Regions from separate parts of the Paenibacillus sp. 11B genome, predicted to be linked through region 1. Evidence: riboswitches for the same ligand, from Rfam matches in the RefSeq annotation. Region 1 holds a riboswitch; each other region holds the start of a gene.

Region 1 (2,203 bases):
TCTTTTGGCGTAACATAACAGAGCATCGACGTACCGAACCAACCGATCATCGCTGCCCCAATCGCCGAGGTAATATGGTCATATCCCGGTGCAATATCGGTCGTCAGCGGTCCCAAAGTATAGAACGGCGCTTCCTTGCAAATCTCCATTTGCAGATCGACATTCTCCTTGATCTTGTGCATCGGCACATGTCCCGGACCTTCGATCATCACCTGCACATCATGCTTCCAGGCGATTTGTGTCAGTTCACCAAGCGTAGCCAGTTCCGCCATCTGGGCTTCGTCATTAGCATCGTAGATGCTTCCTGGGCGCAGCCCGTCTCCAAGAGAGAACGCCACGTCATACCTTTTCATAATCTCGCAGATTTCTTCAAAATGGGTATACAGAAAATTCTCCTGATGATGCGCAAGGCACCATGCTGCCATGATGGACCCGCCCCGTGACACAATGCCTGTCATGCGCTTGGCGGTCATCGGGATATAACGCAGCAGCACGCCTGCATGGATCGTAAAGTAATCCACGCCCTGCTCTGCCTGCTCAATGAGCGTGTCACGATACAACTCCCAGGTCAGTGCTTCGGCTTCACCATTGACCTTCTCCAGCGCCTGATAGAGCGGCACCGTTCCGATCGGTACCGGAGAATTGCGGATGATCCATTCCCGAGTCGTATGAATGTCCTTGCCTGTGGAAAGATCCATCACCGTATCTGACCCCCAGCGTACCGCCCAAGTCATCTTCTCCACCTCTTCCTCGATAGAGGACGATACGGCAGAGTTTCCGATGTTCGCATTAATCTTCACATGAAAATGACGCCCGATCAGCATCGGCTCACTCTCCGGGTGATTGATGTTCGACGGAAGGATCGCCCTGCCACTCGCCAGCTCCTGTCGAACAAACTCCGGCTCCACGCCTTCACGAATGGCTGCGAACTCCATCTCCGGCGTGATGATTCCCTGTCGTGCATAATGCATCTGGGTCACGCTGCGCCCAGCTATTCCTCGCAAGGGTTGACCACGCAACCCTGGATACTCCTCGGCTCCAGCTCGCTTCCATCCTGGCTTCAGACCGTTATCTTCCGGCTTTACCGTCCGTCCCCGGTAAGCTTCAACATCTTCACGCTCCGTAATCCATCGCGTACGCAGCGCTGGCAGACCTGCGCGGATATCGGCATGAAATCCGGGATCGGTCATCGGCCCGCTCGTATCATAGACACGCAGCGGTTCGTTATGCTCCACTCCTTGGGGAGTATTCGTGTCATGAAGGGCAATTTCACGCTCCGGTACAGCAATGTCCGGTCGAGAGCCATAAATGTAAACTTTGCGGCTGCCCGGGAAGGGCTGAACCCGTCCGGTCGCCCCTTTTTCTTTTGCCAACTGCTGATCCTGCTCGTCCTGTCCCATCGTTCTGTTCCCTTTACTCATCGCTCTTGTCTCCTCCTCATTGGTGATCGTCTGGATTAAAATGCTTGCGCACTTGTCCCGAATCATCCACAACATAGATAAAGAAAGAGCGACCATACGACAGAAAGCAGGGACATCACATTTAGTAATACGTAGGCAGTGAATGCAAATGAACTCTATCCCAGAAGCTTGGCAGATGCTCCCCGGTACTTTGCCCAAAAGCAGTTCTGGCAGCTTCTTCCGCCTGTTTACTATATAAAAAAAGCCGGTTCCCAAGGGAACCGGCTTATGTCCATCACCAATAACGCACCTTATAAAGGCTCCATAGCGGAGCCCATCCATAGGTCACATCATGTGGTGTTCGTGGTCGTATCGCCGATTACTTCCCTACGCTGGTATGATCCAGATCAGGTGCAAAGGGTCCGGAATCTCATGCGATTCCGTCTCAGTCCGGACAATTCGGACTCCCCCAGTAACGTTAACAAGTTGCAGCATTTAAGCCGCAAATGCATATTCAATTATGCTGGCCCCGTTAGGCCGTCCATTACAGAGTAGCGCAACCGAATCATAAAAACAACCTTTATATTCAGAAAATAAAATCAGGATAACATGAGTCCCATCTGTGTAGCAGCCTCCTTCAGCACAGGTGCGTATTCATGCAACGTCTCCTGGGAAAGGCGACTAACAGGCCCGGATACCGACAAGGCAGCAGCGATGTTGCCTTTCCGATCCAGGATGGGGACAGATACTGCCGCAGCTCCCGGTTCACGTTCCTCATAACTTGTTGCGTAGCCATATTCCAG
Region 2 (2,203 bases), on a different contig from region 1:
AATGGACAAGCCAAAACCAACGACAACCTCCATCAAGGTAGCAGGTAAATGTGTAGCCAACAGGAGTCGGCGATGCTCATATAGCGAACTGGCAATTGCCGTAGGGGCTGGAATGATGAAGGAGGGCACCCATCCCATATTCACAATCCACTCCCAGATGACGAGCAGTAACAGCATGAGCAAGAGAAACAGACCATAACGGGCAAGCCAACGCTTTACACTATCCTTCATGCTGCATCTCCAGTTACCGTTTCGCATGCAATTGTTCCTCCAGTAGTCGTCTCATCTGAACGAGAGCCGGTTCATAGATCATGTCTGAATGTCTTGGACGCGGCAAAGGTACCGTTATATCCTGCAGCTGTTGGCTTTGTCCCCCTGGAGTTAACAGGATAATTCGATCACTGAGCAGCAAGGCTTCTTCAATATCATGCGTGATGAACAACACGGTTTTGCCCAAACTTCCCCAGAGTTCTAGCAGCCAGCGATGCATCTCCCGTTTGGTCAGGGCATCGAGTGCACCGAATGGTTCATCCAGCAGCATCAGCTGGCCGCCTGTAAGCAGGGTGCGCAGCATTGCGACTCGCTGCCGCATGCCGCCGGACAGTTCGTACGGATACGCATGCGCGTAGCCGGATAAGCCAAATCTGTCGAGGCCAGCCAGGATGTCCGCCTGCGTCTTTGCCTTGTCCTGCCGCCCTGAAGCAAGTTCGGAGGGGAGCATGCAATTCTCCATGACGGTTCGCCAAGATAACAGGAGGTCCTTTTGCGGCATGTAGGCCACGCGTCCAAGCCGCTCTCCTTCGCGAACCCACGGAATTTCGATGGTTCCGTGGGTTGGCTCAAGCAAGCCTGCCAGCAGCTTGAAGAGAGTGCTTTTACCGGAGCCGCTGGAACCGATGAGGGAGACGAATTCGCCTTCCGCTACACGCATCGACACATTGGAGAGCACGGGGGAATCCCTTTTTTTCGGGAAAGCAAAGCTCATGTTGTGAATGGTTATGTCGTTATCCATCTCGTCCCGTTCCCCCTTCTGATTCAAACTTCAAACTGCGGGATCTTTAATTACACCTTCTGATCTGCCGCAGAACGCGAAAAAGACCCACCCATTTCCAGAGAAATGAGTGGGTCTATACGTTCAATTCATATTAAATTTCATCATTAACATGAAAAAATCCGCTTACGGATAGGCCGCTCCACTTCCCTCCGCTGGTATAATCCAGATCAGGTTCAAAGGGTCCGAATCGTTCGATTCGTCTCAGCCGCAAGGCTCCCCTAGTGCAATGTTCAAGATATGCAGTTGTGTGTTCAGCATATATCACATGCAAGTGGAATGTAAAGAGGGCGTCCTAAAAGAAGTGCGAGGAATGTGAGTTAGGAAAGTAACCCAAGATTCTAACCGTTTGAATGAACAGCGAATTAAGCTCTTCGATCAGAAGGGCAACTGCTCAGATGTACAAGTAAGAAGACGCCCGGGAAGGGAGGAAAAGAAAATTAACATGCGGGTCGATTTACCTTGGCTCTCTAACCCGATATAATAGTGGTGGCACATATGGGCCGGATCATAAATGAGGGTGGGACTGTTCTCCCTCCTGAGCAGAATGGGGACCCCGAGTTGAAAACGTTCAAGAAAGTATATATTGAGATCACAAGTATATGTAATCTGGCATGCAGCTTCTGCCCGCAGACCAAACGTGCCAAAAATTTCATTGACCCTGAAGTCTTCAACAATATATTGGATCAGATCAAACCCCATACCAAGCATATTTATTTACATGTCAAAGGTGAGCCGCTGCTTCATCCCAAAATTGATTTGTTACTCGATTCCGCGCATGAGAAGGGGTTCAAGGTTAACATTACGACGAATGGTACACTGCTGCCCAAGACCCAACACAAGTTGCTCGGCAAACCGGCGCTGCGTCAGATGAACTTTTCTTTGCACAGCTTTGATGGACACGAAGGTTCGACAGATCGTGAGGGCTATCTGGGCAATGTGTTGTCTTTTGTCCGGGAAGCAGTGAAGCACAATGTTATTATTTCTTTCCGTCTCTGGAATCTGACACAGGATAACTTCACAAATGCCCAGATGAACCGTAACCGGGAGACGCTGGAGGTTCTTGAACGGGAGTTTAATCTGGATTTCCGCATTGAGGAAAAGGTGGTGCCAGGCAGCGGTGTGAAAATTGCGCATAATGTGTACCTCAAT
Region 3 (2,203 bases), on a different contig from region 1:
CCGATCTGACATAAGCCTGCGTTAGATTGACAGGAAGAACCTCGCTCTCGGAAGGTCTGTAATATGCGCCATACGTATCCCTGTTTAACCATGATGCTTCTTGTTGGACAGCCACTCGATCCCACCAAATATGTTCTGTAGAAAAGGAAGACGATCGTTTATTCTTGTAGCTGCTGACCTCACTGTATGAACGAAAAGGAGTAATAAATCCATGCTGTTGCAAACCCATTTCCACTCCGCTAAGTGAATGGATTCGCTCCTTCTGCTCGTGAAGTAATGCTCTGCTCTGCCGCGCAAGCTTCGCCATCACAGCATGAGTGAATTCCTCACTGTCCGCAGCAAGCATCCCGGCAGCTGCACAGGAAGTTCCCCCGCCTATTCTTGCACGCTCAACCAGAAGAACGTCGTGACCGCGGGTGGCGAGTTCACATGCAATGGCACTACCAATAACTCCTCCACCAACAATAATCGTTTCCGCATGAAGCTTGCCTCGAATCTCTGTTCCACCTTTACTCCTGAATACTGTTCCTGGATGATAACCCGAACGATTCCTGCTCTGGCTTCTTGCTTCCTCTCTCATGTTCTCATCTCCTTGGTTCGGCGTTCTCTGAATCCCTGATTGCCTGCCGCAATGAAGCGGCAGCCAGCTCCGGCTTGCTGTTCATCCAAATGGTTGAGATTACCGCAGCACCTTTGGCACCCGCAGTACGAATAGCCCTGATATTCTCCGGTCTAATCCCGCCAATCGCAATCACTGGAATCGAAACATTGGAGCATACTTCAGCCAACGCAATAAGACCTCTAGGTTCGCAATTCGGTTTACTATCGGATTCGTATACATGCCCGTAAAAGAGATAATCGGCTCCACGTTCTTCTGCAACTTTTGCTTCTTTCAGAGAATGAACTGACACGCCTACACGAAGCCGGTTCAGTCGATTTAACTCAGCCAGATCATAGCCTTCAATAGCTGCTTGACCCCAATGCACACCACCCAACCACGCATGTTGAGCCAGCTGATCTAAGCCGTTCATAACGATTCGTTTAGATGGAACACCTTGTGTTTTTAGACTTTGCGCCCAATACATCTGCTGCTCTAGGGTCAGCTTTTTTTCCCGAATGTGGATATAATCGATCCATCGCCATACTTTCTTAGCCGTATCTAGAAAAGAGTACATGTCTCCCTTACCTAGCGAAATGACATGCAGTTCAAATGATTGTGCTCCTACATGTTCATGGAAGATTGCCGTCCTGTTCGCCCTCCTCTTGCGTGCTTTAAGCTGGTATAAAACAACAAAAAAAGCCACTCCCGTAGAGGAGTGGCCACGAATTTAAAATTCATGATCAACTGAATGACTGTCGCATGCAATTACTCTATACATAACGTATAACCAACTATAAAAACCATCCATAGTCGCAACGTAGTATACCTAGAAACCGCATGATTCATCTTGCAGGCAATATCGCAAAGTCAACGATAACGCCCTTTGTCATTAGCTGAAACGCGCCACTTCCCTACGCTGGTATGATCCAGATCAGGTGCAAAGGGTCCGGAATCGCATTCTTCCATCTCAGCCGCATCGTGCGGCCCCCCTAGTGTTCATATGAAGCTGTAGCCTATGTTACCATAGACATCTTTTTTTGTCACCGTACATTTTCCATTTATTACGTTCTTTATCCATTGCTGAAGACAATCTAGTTATCGAAATAGCTCGTCTGGTATGAAGTAACTATTGTTTCTCGGACCACGCCTCAACATCCCACGTTTTGGTTACCCAGCCTTCATAAAATTCAGGTTCATGGGATACAAGCAGCACGGTACCCTTGAATTCTTGCAGGGCACGTTTCAGCTCTGCTTTGGCCGTCACATCCAAATGGTTCGTAGGCTCATCGAACAAAATCCAGTTGCTTTCACGCATCAGAAGCTTACACAAACGAACCTTCGCTTGCTCTCCACCACTAAGCGCGTTAAGCGGACGGGTGATATGCTCATTTTTCAATCCACAACGTGCAAGATGGCCCCGGACTTCATTCTGTGTCAGATGAGAGAATTCATTCCAAACATCTTCGATCGGGGTAATATTACCTGCACGTACTTCCTGTTCGAAATAAGCGGTTTCCAGATAATCACCCAAGAAAGTCTTACCACTGAGGGGTGGAATTTTCCCCAAAATGGTCTTGAGCAGTGTTGATTTACCTACACCGT
Region 4 (2,203 bases), on a different contig from region 1:
CCAGCGTATAGAATGTCTCCGATCGTTCACTTGCCGAAATCTCTTCAAAAACAGCCCGATTGCGGAGCTGTACATCCAGCACTGATGCCGCGTCCTCCATGTTCAAAAATCGTAAATAGATGCGTTCTCCACGATTGTTCATCTGTATGTTCATCCTTGTCTCTGGTTGTAGTCTATTTCATCATTAGAAGTACGAGAGTTTCCGTTTATACGCCATATCCCAGAACAGATATTCAAATTCAACGCTTCTTCTGAATATGTCCTCAATGGCTTCCAGTTCCTGCTCGGTTTTATGTTCACATAATGCATCCAGTGTATCATAGAACCATTCGAATGAGTCGCGGAATTCATCACTTGCATAATTTTCGATCCAAGTCTGATAGAAATTACCCTCTAATGAATCCCGATATTGTTCTTTTAATCTTGTGGCATAGTCGTAATACGTCCACGCACAAGGGAAAATGACGGCGATGATTTCGGCAACCCCGCCTGTTTGAGCAACACTCATCATATTTGACGTATATGCCTTGTTGAAAAGAGATGGTTTGACAGTATGATGTTCATCCAGCGTTATCCCAAATTCATTCATGTAATTCCGATGCAAATCCATTTCTTCGTACAGAATAGCGTGTTGAATAACCGTAAAATTCGTCATCAGTTTTTCATCCGCAGCCTTCACTGCACCCATCGCAAAAATCTTCGCATATTCAATCAGATATGTATAGTCCTGGAGTAGATAAAACTTAAACGCTTCCTGATCCAGTGTGCCTTTCCCCATCTCGTGTAAAAAAGGATGATTGTATCCATCTTCCCATACGGTTATGGACTTGTCTTTTAACGTTCTTGAAAATGACATGATCAGTTCTCCTTTGTCCAAATCATATTGTCCCATCTGCAATCCCGCTATTGCTTCCTGTTATGAAATATACACACCAAAAAGCCCTTGTCCTAATTTCGGCAAGGGCAAAAAATAACATGAGTACATGTCATTTGCTCCCTACGTCAGTATTAACTAACAGGTTCAAAGGGTCAGGTTTTAACCTTCTCAACTGCGAACAGTCCCCCTGCAAATTGCTCAGGCTTATTACAACATGTGTATCTCCAAATGTCAAACTATTCCTATTAATCTTCGAGTTTGCCTAATTCCTCTTGCAAGCTCTTCAGACGGGTGCGAATGGTTTCAATCCTATTCTGCACTTCACTTAACTGGTTCAAATCCCTTTCGTATGCCTGTTGCTCTTCCTTGGCTTTTGCCAATTCATCCTCTGCAACGCCAATCTGGTGCTCCAGATATATGATATCTGAAGAGCTGCCGTGAGTTAAACGCTGTGAATATGTCATGGTTCACCTCATTTCTGGTCTTCCATTGCTTTTCCTATATTATATGGCTGAATATCGATATCCAAATCCATACCCAGAGCCAATTTGGCCAGTTGACTTCCTATAAAGGGCCCCATCGTCAGACCTGATGCTCCAAGCCCGTTGGCTGTGATCAAGCCATCCCAACCAGGAACAGCACCCATTACCGGAAGAAAACCCGGTGTGAACGGACGGAAGCCTACTCTCACTTCCTGAAACGTGCTATCAGCTAAACCAGGAGCCAGTTCCAATCCTTTATTCAATATTTCCTGCATTCCGCCTGCGGTTACTCTTGTATCATAGCCTTCAATATCATTTTCGTGAGTCGCCCCAATCACAATCTTCTGTTGATCAAAGGCTAACAAATATTGATCCGAAGGAGGCATGACCACAGGCCATTTCTCAGTATCTTCTCGATCGTGAACCTGCAAATGCATAATTTGCGCCTTCTGATAATGAACCTTAAAATCAATGCCCAAGGGCTTGAATAGTTCATTGGCCCAAGCGCCGGCACACACAATAACCTCGTCAGCCGATATGACTTTCCCGTCAACAACTACTCCAGTTACCCGATTCGACTCATGTTGAAGTGTCGCGTCCCCATCAATCAGGACCGCTCCATTTCGCTGTGCCGATCGGATCAAGGCATCGCGCAGCGCACGGCCATCGATACGCGCAGCACCGCTGATGTATACGGATTGAAAAGTTTCCTCTAGTAGAGGAAAACGCTGATGGGTTTCTTTTGCATCCAACAGGGTAATATCACCAATCTCCGGTGCATCTTCTTTACGAAGATGTGCCCGTTCCTGCATCTTGTTGAGTTTCTCCACATCGGTATGAATAC

What was found. Region 1 has a riboswitch for thiamine pyrophosphate ahead of thiC (phosphomethylpyrimidine synthase ThiC). Riboswitches for the same ligand answer to the same signal wherever they lie in the genome.
Region 2: it holds a riboswitch for thiamine pyrophosphate, as region 1 does, so the genes downstream of both, Q0V21_RS23195 (ABC transporter ATP-binding protein) here and thiC (phosphomethylpyrimidine synthase ThiC) in region 1, are expected to answer to the same signal.
Region 3: it holds a riboswitch for thiamine pyrophosphate, as region 1 does, so the genes downstream of both, Q0V21_RS01975 (thiamine phosphate synthase) here and thiC (phosphomethylpyrimidine synthase ThiC) in region 1, are expected to answer to the same signal.
Region 4: it holds a riboswitch for thiamine pyrophosphate, as region 1 does, so the genes downstream of both, tenA (thiaminase II) here and thiC (phosphomethylpyrimidine synthase ThiC) in region 1, are expected to answer to the same signal.

Annotation. Positions count from the first base shown of each region.
Region 1 covers NZ_JAUKNS010000011.1:8,041-10,243, forward strand. Annotated here, with positions in the region: gene thiC (phosphomethylpyrimidine synthase ThiC) at 1-1,400, opposite strand, end outside; TPP riboswitch at 1,768-1,881, opposite strand; gene Q0V21_RS31355 (IclR family transcriptional regulator) at 2,000-2,203, opposite strand, start outside.
Region 2 covers NZ_JAUKNS010000005.1:243,045-245,247, reverse strand. Annotated here, with positions in the region: gene Q0V21_RS23200 (ABC transporter permease) at 1-231, opposite strand, end outside; gene Q0V21_RS23195 (ABC transporter ATP-binding protein) at 245-1,012, opposite strand; TPP riboswitch at 1,182-1,284, opposite strand; gene Q0V21_RS23190 (radical SAM/SPASM domain-containing protein) at 1,613-2,203, shown strand, end outside.
Region 3 covers NZ_JAUKNS010000001.1:446,643-448,845, forward strand. Annotated here, with positions in the region: gene thiO (glycine oxidase ThiO) at 1-580, opposite strand, end outside; gene Q0V21_RS01975 (thiamine phosphate synthase) at 585-1,175, opposite strand; TPP riboswitch at 1,493-1,602, opposite strand; gene Q0V21_RS01980 (ABC-F family ATP-binding cassette domain-containing protein) at 1,728-2,203, opposite strand, start outside.
Region 4 covers NZ_JAUKNS010000002.1:422,344-424,546, forward strand. Annotated here, with positions in the region: gene Q0V21_RS10350 (GNAT family N-acetyltransferase) at 1-142, opposite strand, end outside; gene tenA (thiaminase II) at 185-856, opposite strand; TPP riboswitch at 978-1,076, opposite strand; gene Q0V21_RS10360 (hypothetical protein) at 1,123-1,341, opposite strand; gene Q0V21_RS10365 (NAD(P)/FAD-dependent oxidoreductase) at 1,350-2,203, opposite strand, start outside.